Regions from separate parts of the Citrobacter portucalensis genome, predicted to be linked through region 3. Evidence: predicted binding sites of a transcription regulator. Region 3 holds the regulator's gene; each other region holds the start of a gene.

Region 1 (3,142 bases), 1.3 Mb from region 3:
CCGGTCCGCCGTCCAACTCATCCGTCACGAAATGGACTGAGGTACCATGTTCTTCATCGCCGTTTTCCAGTACCTGGCGGTGCGTATGCAGGCCGGGATACTTCGGCAATAAAGACGGGTGGATATTCAGCAATCGTTCAGCATAGTGAGCGACAAACGCCGGGCTGAGGATACGCATATAACCGGCCAGCACCACGACATCGGGTGCATAGGCGTCAATCTCTTGTATCAGTTGGCGGTCGAATGCTTCGCGACTGGCAAACTGGGCGGCTTCCAGCGAGTGTGCCGGAATATTCGCTTCGCGTGCGCGCTCAAGGCCGAACGCATCGGCCTTGTTACTGAATACTGCACGTATGGTGCCATTGATTTTTTTCTGTTCGCAGGCGTCGATTATCGCCTGCAAATTGCTTCCGTTGCCGGAAATGAGCACCACAATGTTTTTCATTCAATGACCACACGCTGTTCGGAATCAGAAGCTTTGATGATACCGATTTTCCATGCGTTTTCACCTTTCTCATTGAGCAAAGCAAGGGCTTTGTCCACTTCCGGAGCTGGCAGGGCGATAACCATACCTACACCGCAGTTAAAGGTGCGATACATCTCATGCTGGCTGACATTACCCGCCGTTTGCAGCCAGTTGAAAACGGCTGGCCACTGCCATGAAGATTCGTCGATCACTGCCTGCGTGTTGTCTGGCAGAACGCGTGGAATATTTTCCCAGAAGCCGCCGCCGGTCAGGTGGGCAATGGCGTGCACATCAACCTTCTCGATCAGTTCCAGAATGGATTTCACGTAAATGCGGGTAGGGGCCAGTAAGTGATCGGCCAGCGGCTTGCCTTCAAGCTCGGTGGTTTCTGGGTCACAACCGCTGACTTCTACAATTTTACGCACCAGAGAGTAGCCGTTGGAGTGCGGGCCGCTTGAGCCGAGTGCAATCAGTACGTCACCGTCGGCAACTTTTGAGCCGTCGATAATCTCTGATTTTTCGACGACGCCAACGCAGAAACCTGCCACGTCGTAATCTTCGCCGTGGTACATCCCCGGCATTTCAGCTGTTTCCCCACCGACCAGCGCACAGCCAGACTGCAGGCAGCCTTCGGCAATCCCGTTAATGACGCTGGCTGCGGTGTCCACATCCAGTTTGCCGGTTGCATAGTAGTCGAGGAAGAACAGCGGCTCAGCGCCCTGAACCACGAGGTCGTTGACGCACATTGCGACGAGGTCAATGCCGATAGTGTCGTGGCGTTTCAGATCCATCGCCAGACGCAGTTTTGTACCAACGCCATCAGTGCCGGAAACCAGTACCGGTTCACGATATTTTTGCGGCAATGCGCACAGCGCACCGAAGCCACCCAGACCACCCATAACTTCCGGACGACGAGTTTTCTTTACTACGCCTTTGATTCGATCAACCAGAGCATTACCTGCATCAATATCAACACCGGCATCTTTGTAGCTAAGAGAGGTTTTATCGGTCACTGCCTGCTTCCCCACATGTTTACTTGCAGTAAAAGTTAAATTCGGCGCAATTCTAACAGGGAAAGCAAACGTTTGCGAGCCTGCTCTGCATCAAGTTTTATCTGCTGGTTTTTTCAGCATTTTACAATCATTTATCTATTTGTTTGAGCTGCGCCACGAAAATGAAACCGGGTACAGTCTTGTGCTTGAATCCTGTTAGGCGATTGCACAGTATCTTACTGAAACCGGTTTCTTTTTTCTGTTGCGGACCTCATCAACAGCGTTTTGCGCAGAGTCATCACGATAGGGGAAGGGTATGTCAGGATTTAAAGCAGATTTCATGTGGGGTGGTGCTGTCGCTGCTCATCAACTGGAAGGTGGCTGGCAGGAGGGCGGAAAAGGCGTCAGCGTTGCTGATGTCATGACCGCGGGAGCGCATGGGGTGGCGCGTGAAATTACCGACGGTGTGATTGCCGGTAAAAATTACCCTAACCACGAGGCCATCGATTTTTATCATCGCTATAAAGACGACATAAAGCTGTTTGCCGAAATGGGGTTTAAATGTTTTCGCACCTCTATTGCCTGGACACGTATTTTCCCCTTCGGCGATGAAGAACAACCCAATGAGTCTGGCCTACAGTTCTATGATGACCTGTTTGACGAATGCCTGAAATATGGCATTGAGCCGGTGATTACGCTGTCGCATTTTGAGATGCCTTACCATCTGGTGACGGAGTACGGCGGCTGGCGCAACCGCAAGCTTATCGATTTCTTTGTCCGTTTTGCCAGGGTGGTATTCACTCGTTACCAGCACAAAGTGAAGTACTGGATGACGTTTAATGAGATTAACAACCAGGCAAATTATCACGAAGATTTCGCGCCCTTTACTAACTCAGGTCTGAAATACCAGCCAGGCGAAGACCGCGAGCCGGTCATGTACCAGGCGGCGCACTATGAGCTGGTGGCAAGCGCGCTGGCGGTAAAGGTCGCGCGTGAGATTAACCCGGAATTACAGATAGGGTGCATGATTGCCATGTGTCCAATCTATCCGCTGACCTGCGCGCCAGACGATATGATGATGGCGATGAATGCCATGCACCGGCGTTACTGGTTTACTGACGTCCATGTGCGCGGCAAATACCCGCGGCATCTTCTCAACTACTTTACCCGTCGTGGCTTTGAACTGGATATCACCGAGGAAGACCGTCAGGCGCTGACCGAGGGCTGCGTTGATTACATCGGCTTTAGCTATTATATGTCTTTCGCGACCCAGGCAACGGCGGACAACCCACAGCTGGATTATGATGAGTCGAAAAGCCTGGTTTCCAACCCGTACGTGCAGAAATCTGACTGGGGCTGGCAGATTGATCCGGTTGGCCTTCGTTATTCACTGAACTGGTTCTGGGATCATTATCAGCTGCCACTATTTATTGTGGAGAATGGGTTTGGCGCCATTGATGTGCGCGAGGACGATGGTACAGTTAACGACCAGTACCGTATCGACTACCTTGCCGCCCACATACGTGAGATGAAAAAAGCGGTGGTGGAAGATGGCGTGGATCTGATGGGATATACCCCGTGGGGCTGCATTGATTTAGTCTCTGCCGGGACAGGGGAGATGAAAAAACGCTACGGATTTATCTATGTCGATAAAAATAATGACGGTAGCGGGACATTAACGCGC
Region 2 (3,142 bases), 2.0 Mb from region 3:
TTCCAGGCCAGGGCGTGCTCGCGCCCGCCGTTGCCAATCACTAATACTTTCATCGTCTGCTCCGTGGATTAATGGCGGAAGTGGCGCATGTCGGTAAAGATCATCGCGATACCGTGTTCATCGGCAGCGGCAATGACTTCGTCATCACGGATAGAACCACCTGGCTGGATAACGCAGCTCACGCCAACGGCGGCGGCAGCATCAATACCATCGCGGAACGGGAAGAAGGCGTCAGAGGCCATTGCAGAGCCTTTCACTTCCAGACCTTCGTCAGCCGCTTTAATCCCGGCGATTTTTGCGGAGTACACGCGGCTCATCTGGCCTGCGCCTATGCCGATAGTCATGTTCTCTTTGGCATAAACAATGGCGTTGGATTTCACGAACTTGGCGACTTTCCAGCAGAACAGTGCATCGCGCAGCTCTTGCTCGGTCGGCTGACGTTTGGACACCACGCTCAGTTCGCCTTCGCTCACCATCCCCAGATCCCTGTCCTGAACCAGCAAACCGCCGTTAACGCGTTTGAAGTCGAGGCCCGGTACACGCTGTGCCCATTGACCGCAGGTCAGAACGCGAACGTTCTGTTTGGCGACGGTGATTTTCAGTGCGTCTTCGGTTGCGGACGGGGCGATGATCACTTCCACGAACTGACGGGAGATAATTGCCTGCGCGGTTTCGGCATCCAGTTCGCGGTTGAAAGCGATGATGCCGCCGAATGCGGAGGTCGGGTCGGTTTTATAGGCGCGGTCGTAAGCGTCGAGAATAGAGGTACTTACCGCCACGCCGCACGGGTTAGCGTGCTTAACGATCACACAGGCTGGCTCGCTGAACTCTTTCACGCACTCCAGCGCCGCGTCGGTATCGGCGATGTTGTTGTAGGAAAGCGCTTTGCCCTGTACCTGCTGCGCGGTGGCAACGGACGCTTCTTTAACATTCTCTTCTATATAGAAGGCAGCCTGCTGGTGGCTGTTCTCGCCGTAGCGCATATCCTGCTTCTTAATGAAGTTCAGGTTCAGCGTACGTGGGAAACGACCGGCGGCCTCTTTGCTCTCACCGTGGTAAGCCGGAACCATGCTGCCGAAGTAGTTGGCAATCATGCTGTCGTAGGCGGCGGTGTGTTCGAAGGCTTTAATCGCGAGGTCAAAGCGGGTTTCCAGAGTCAGGGAGCCTTCGTTGGCATCCATCTCTTTAATAATGGCGTCGTAGTCGCTGCTCTTCACAACGATCGCTACGTCTTTATGGTTCTTGGCAGCGGAACGCACCATGGTAGGGCCGCCAATATCAATGTTCTCTACCGCATCTTCCAGCGAGCAGCCTTCGCGTGCCACTGTCTCGGCGAACGGATACAGGTTTACAACCACCATATCGATAGGGGCGATACCGTGCTGTTCCATAATTCCGTCATCCTGACCGCGACGACCAAGAATGCCGCCGTGGACTTTCGGATGCAGGGTCTTCACGCGTCCATCCATCATTTCCGGGAAGCCGGTGTAATCGGAAACTTCGGTCACTGGCAGACCTTTCTCCGCTAGCAGGCGCGCAGTGCCACCTGTAGACAGCAATTCCACACCACGTGCGGAAAGTGCCTGAGCGAATTCGATGATACCGGCCTTGTCAGAAACACTGAGCAGAGCGCGGTGGACTGGACGACGTTGTTGCATGGTAAATCCCCTGGATTTGACTATTACAGAGAGCGTTAGGTGAATTCTTGGCTAAAAACTCAGCTAACGCCCCTTACGGGGCATCCTTGTTTTGCGGGGGCATTGTAACGAAAACGTTTGCGCAACGCTCGCGAATTTTTAATTTTCGATTTTGACCTCTTCTTTTTCTGTTGAAGGAGGCTGATATAACGAGAGGATCGTAGAAACGATCGTGTGGTTTGTGGATAACTCTGTGTGTAAATGGGTATAAAGCGGGGTTTCGCTGTGGAATGCAGCAGTCAGTCATTTTTCTGTCATTTAAGGGTTGCGGGCCGCAGGAAACTCCCTATAATGCGCCTCCATCGACACGGCGGATGTGAATCACTTCACACAAACAGCCGGTTCGGTTGAAGAGAAAAACCTGAAAATGAGGGTTGACTCTGAAAGAGGAAAGCGTAATATACGCCACCTCGCGACAGAGCGCTAAAGCGCGTCGCAACTGCTCTTTAACAATTTATCAGACAATCTGTGTGGGCACTCGAAGATACGGATTCTTAACGTCGCAAGACGAAAAATGAATACCAAGTCTCAACGAGTGAACACGTAATTCATTACGAAGTTTAATTCATTGAGCATCAAACTTTTAAATTGAAGAGTTTGATCATGGCTCAGATTGAACGCTGGCGGCAGGCCTAACACATGCAAGTCGAACGGTAGCACAGAGGAGCTTGCTCCTTGGGTGACGAGTGGCGGACGGGTGAGTAATGTCTGGGAAACTGCCCGATGGAGGGGGATAACTACTGGAAACGGTAGCTAATACCGCATAACGTCGCAAGACCAAAGAGGGGGACCTTCGGGCCTCTTGCCATCGGATGTGCCCAGATGGGATTAGCTAGTAGGTGGGGTAACGGCTCACCTAGGCGACGATCCCTAGCTGGTCTGAGAGGATGACCAGCCACACTGGAACTGAGACACGGTCCAGACTCCTACGGGAGGCAGCAGTGGGGAATATTGCACAATGGGCGCAAGCCTGATGCAGCCATGCCGCGTGTATGAAGAAGGCCTTCGGGTTGTAAAGTACTTTCAGCGAGGAGGAAGGTGTTGTGGTTAATAACCGCAGCAATTGACGTTACTCGCAGAAGAAGCACCGGCTAACTCCGTGCCAGCAGCCGCGGTAATACGGAGGGTGCAAGCGTTAATCGGAATTACTGGGCGTAAAGCGCACGCAGGCGGTCTGTCAAGTCGGATGTGAAATCCCCGGGCTCAACCTGGGAACTGCATCCGAAACTGGCAGGCTAGAGTCTTGTAGAGGGGGGTAGAATTCCAGGTGTAGCGGTGAAATGCGTAGAGATCTGGAGGAATACCGGTGGCGAAGGCGGCCCCCTGGACAAAGACTGACGCTCAGGTGCGAAAGCGTGGGGAGCAAACAGGATTAGATACCCTGGTAGTCCACGCCGTAAACGATGTCGACTTGGAGGTTGTGCCCTTGAGGCGTGGCTTCCGGA
Region 3 (3,142 bases):
CAGGCTGGCGCTGACGGCAGATGCAGGTGTTTGCAGATCGGACTGAATAGCAGCAAAGGCGGGTAGATACATATCCGTTGCCAGAAAACCGAGCACGCTAAGACCTGCCAGCCAGACTAAAAACCCTTTCCCAGGTTGCATCATCATTTCTCTTTTTTAGCAGTAGAACAATGCCGCTGAGTGTAGTGAGTGTAATTCTCGCTGTGAAACGCTAATATTTGCTTACTGATTTCAAATTTTTTGCAGGCAGAATATGTGGTCGGAATATTCACTTGAAGTGGTTGATGCGGTTGCGCGTAACGGCAGTTTTAGTTCGGCCGCGCAGGAGCTGCACCGTGTACCTTCGGCGGTAAGCTACACCGTGCGCCAGCTGGAAGAGTGGCTGGCGGTGCCACTTTTTGAGCGACGCCATCGGGATGTGGAATTAACGCCTGCCGGGGCATGGTTTTTAAAAGAAGGCCGCTCTGTTATCAAAAAAATGCAGATCACGCGCCAGCAATGTCAGCAAATTGCCAACGGCTGGCGCGGACAGCTGGCGATCGCCGTCGATAACATTGTCCGCCCGGATCGTACCCGACAGATGATCGTGGATTTCTACCGTCACTTTGATGATGTGGAGTTGTTAGTTTTTCAGGAAGTGTTTAACGGCGTGTGGGACGCACTGTCTGATGGGCGTGTGGAGCTGGCCATCGGGGCCACACAGGCCATTCCGGTCGGGGGGCGCTATACCTTCCGCGATATGGGAATGCTGAGCTGGAGCTGCGTGGTAGCCAGCCATCATCCACTAGCGTCAATGCCTGGACCGTTAAGTGATGACACGTTGCGCAACTGGCCGTCACTGGTGCGCGAAGATACCTCCCGAACATTGCCGAAGCGTATTACCTGGCTGCTGGACAACCAAAAGCGCGTCGTCGTGCCGGACTGGGAATCTTCTGCGACCTGTTTGTCCGCGGGATTGTGCGTGGGCATGGTACCGACGCATTTTGCCAAGCCGTGGATCGATAGCGGTAAATGGGTTGCGCTGCAACTGGAGAACCCTTTTCCTGATGCCGCATGCTGCCTGACATGGCAGCAGAACGATACGTCACCGGCATTGAGTTGGCTGCTGGACTATTTAGGAGATAGTGAAACGTTGAACAAGGAATGGCTGCGGGAGCCAGATGAGACTCCCGCACAACAGGCTTAACGGCGGTAATCGCGGAACGGACCGTCGGCAACGGAGCGACGCTCAACCAGGCGTGGATGCACTTCGATAGACTGTGACTCTTCACGTTTATTCACGATACGGTCTAACAGCATGTTGAAGGCCGTTTCACCCAGTGAATCCTTCGGCTGGTGAATGGTCGTCAAGGCCGGCGTGAAGAAGCGGGCGTTGCGCACGTTGTCGTAGCCGATGAGTGAGACATCCTGCGGTACGCGCAGTCCCATTTCGTCAGCGGCGCACAGCGCACCCATTGCCATAATATCGCCACCGCAGAAGACCGCGGTCGGACGATGAGACTGCGACAGAATTTGCTGCATGGCGCGGTAGCCGGATTCAGGCTCAAAATCGCCCTGGACAATCCAGTTTTCAGGCACTTTAATCAGCGCTTCTTCCATCGCTTTCATAAAGCCAGCCAGACGCCCGGCCCCGGTGTTACGTTCCATTGGGCCAGGGATCACGCCAATCTCACGATGACCGCGTTCTACCAGATACCGGCCCGCCATGTAACCGCCTTCGAAGGCGTTATCAATGACCGTATCAGTAAAGTCGGCTTTTGCTTCGCCCCAGTCCATGACGACCATCGGGATATGGCGATACTCTCCGAGCATCGAAAGCAGCGACTCCGGATACTCAGAACACATCACCAGCAGACCATCAACGCGCTTTTGCGCCATCATCGACAGATAAGCCTGCTGTTTTTCGAGACTGTTCCATGCGTTACCCAGGATCAGGGTATAGCCTTTCTGGAAACAGTTTTTCTCAACGGCTTCGATAATTTCGGCGAAATAGGCCGCTTCGCTGCTGGTCGCCAGCAAGCCGATAGACTTGGTGTGATTTACCTTCAGGCTGCGGGCAACTGCGCTCGGAGAATAGTGCAGTTCTTTGATTGCTGCCCAGACAGCATTACGTGTTTCTTCCGCGACAAAGCGCGTCTTGTTAATTACGTGTGATACGGTTGTAGTGGAAACGTTTGCTCGCTTCGCTACATCTTTAATTGTTGCCATTACATCTCACTCCAGACCATATCCTAAGCTCCTGAGAATACTCCAGGTAAACGTTTGCCTTTACACACCCTTATCGCAACGTAAGGGTTGCGGCACGCCGGGAAAACGACACGGAACGTCAGGAAGGGGTCAATGGCCGGTACGCTAATCAAGTAAGCGTGGAATTTTGTCTGATCTTAACGAAAAGGGGAAGAGTTAAAAGCAGTTATCAATATAAATCGTGAGAGATTTTTGCTTTCAAGTGTGTAAAAATGCGCAATATCACTTTTTGTGTGGGAATAAAAAGGAGAAAACTTGATGAGCACCGATCTGAAATTTTCGTTAGTGACTACCATTATTGTTCTGGGTTTGATCGTCGCGGGTGGTCTGACCGCAGCGCTGCATTGATTTCCCCGAGGGAGTTAGCTCTCCCTCATCCCTTCGACTCGTTTTTCCCCGCTATTGTTTGCGAATAAGCAAAAGTCTTTTGCAGTTTTGTTAACTTTATTAATTTTGCGATCAATGTCATGCTTTTGACTCTTATTTTATGTCGTGCCACGGCTCGACGATATGGAGTCGAAATATGAAAATCAATTACCCTTTACTGGCGCTGGCAATCGGGGCGTTTGGTATTGGCACCACCGAGTTTTCGCCAATGGGGTTGTTGCCCGTCATTGCCAAAGGTGTGGACGTCTCGATTCCGGCGGCTGGCATGCTGATCAGCGCTTATGCGGTAGGTGTGATGGTAGGTGCACCGCTGATGACATTGCTGCTGTCTCATCGTGCGCGACGTAATGCTTTGATATTCCTGATGGCGATTTTCACGCTGGGTAATGTTCTTTCGGCTATCTCGCCGGATTACACCACGCTGATGCTATCGCGTATTTTGACCAGTCTTAACCATGGAGCCTTTTTTGGTCTCGGTTCTGTGGTTGCAGCCAGTGTGGTACCCAAA

Evidence for each region. Region 3 encodes PurR, which represses purine synthesis genes. Its sites were predicted from a motif close to CANGCAAACGTTTGCNTG; they were not measured.
Region 1: the regulator PurR is predicted to act here: its motif matches at 1,541-1,558, upstream of purM (phosphoribosylformylglycinamidine cyclo-ligase).
Region 2: the regulator PurR is predicted to act here: its motif matches at 1,765-1,782, upstream of purH (bifunctional phosphoribosylaminoimidazolecarboxamide formyltransferase/IMP cyclohydrolase).

What each region holds. Positions count from the first base shown of each region.
Region 1 covers NZ_CP092466.1:1,448,786-1,451,927, forward strand. The annotation lists gene purN (phosphoribosylglycinamide formyltransferase) at 1-445, opposite strand, end outside; gene purM (phosphoribosylformylglycinamidine cyclo-ligase) at 442-1,479, opposite strand; gene LY264_RS06875 (6-phospho-beta-glucosidase) at 1,775-3,142, shown strand, end outside.
Region 2 covers NZ_CP092466.1:4,797,734-4,800,875, reverse strand. The annotation lists gene purD (phosphoribosylamine--glycine ligase) at 1-53, opposite strand, end outside; gene purH (bifunctional phosphoribosylaminoimidazolecarboxamide formyltransferase/IMP cyclohydrolase) at 69-1,658, opposite strand; rRNA gene LY264_RS23130 (16S ribosomal RNA) at 2,283-3,142, shown strand, end outside.
Region 3 covers NZ_CP092466.1:2,769,979-2,773,120, reverse strand. The annotation lists gene punC (purine nucleoside transporter PunC) at 1-141, opposite strand, end outside; gene punR (DNA-binding transcriptional activator PunR) at 254-1,186, shown strand; gene purR (HTH-type transcriptional repressor PurR) at 1,183-2,208, opposite strand; gene cydH (cytochrome bd-I accessory subunit CydH) at 2,506-2,595, shown strand; gene LY264_RS13465 (MFS transporter) at 2,771-3,142, shown strand, end outside.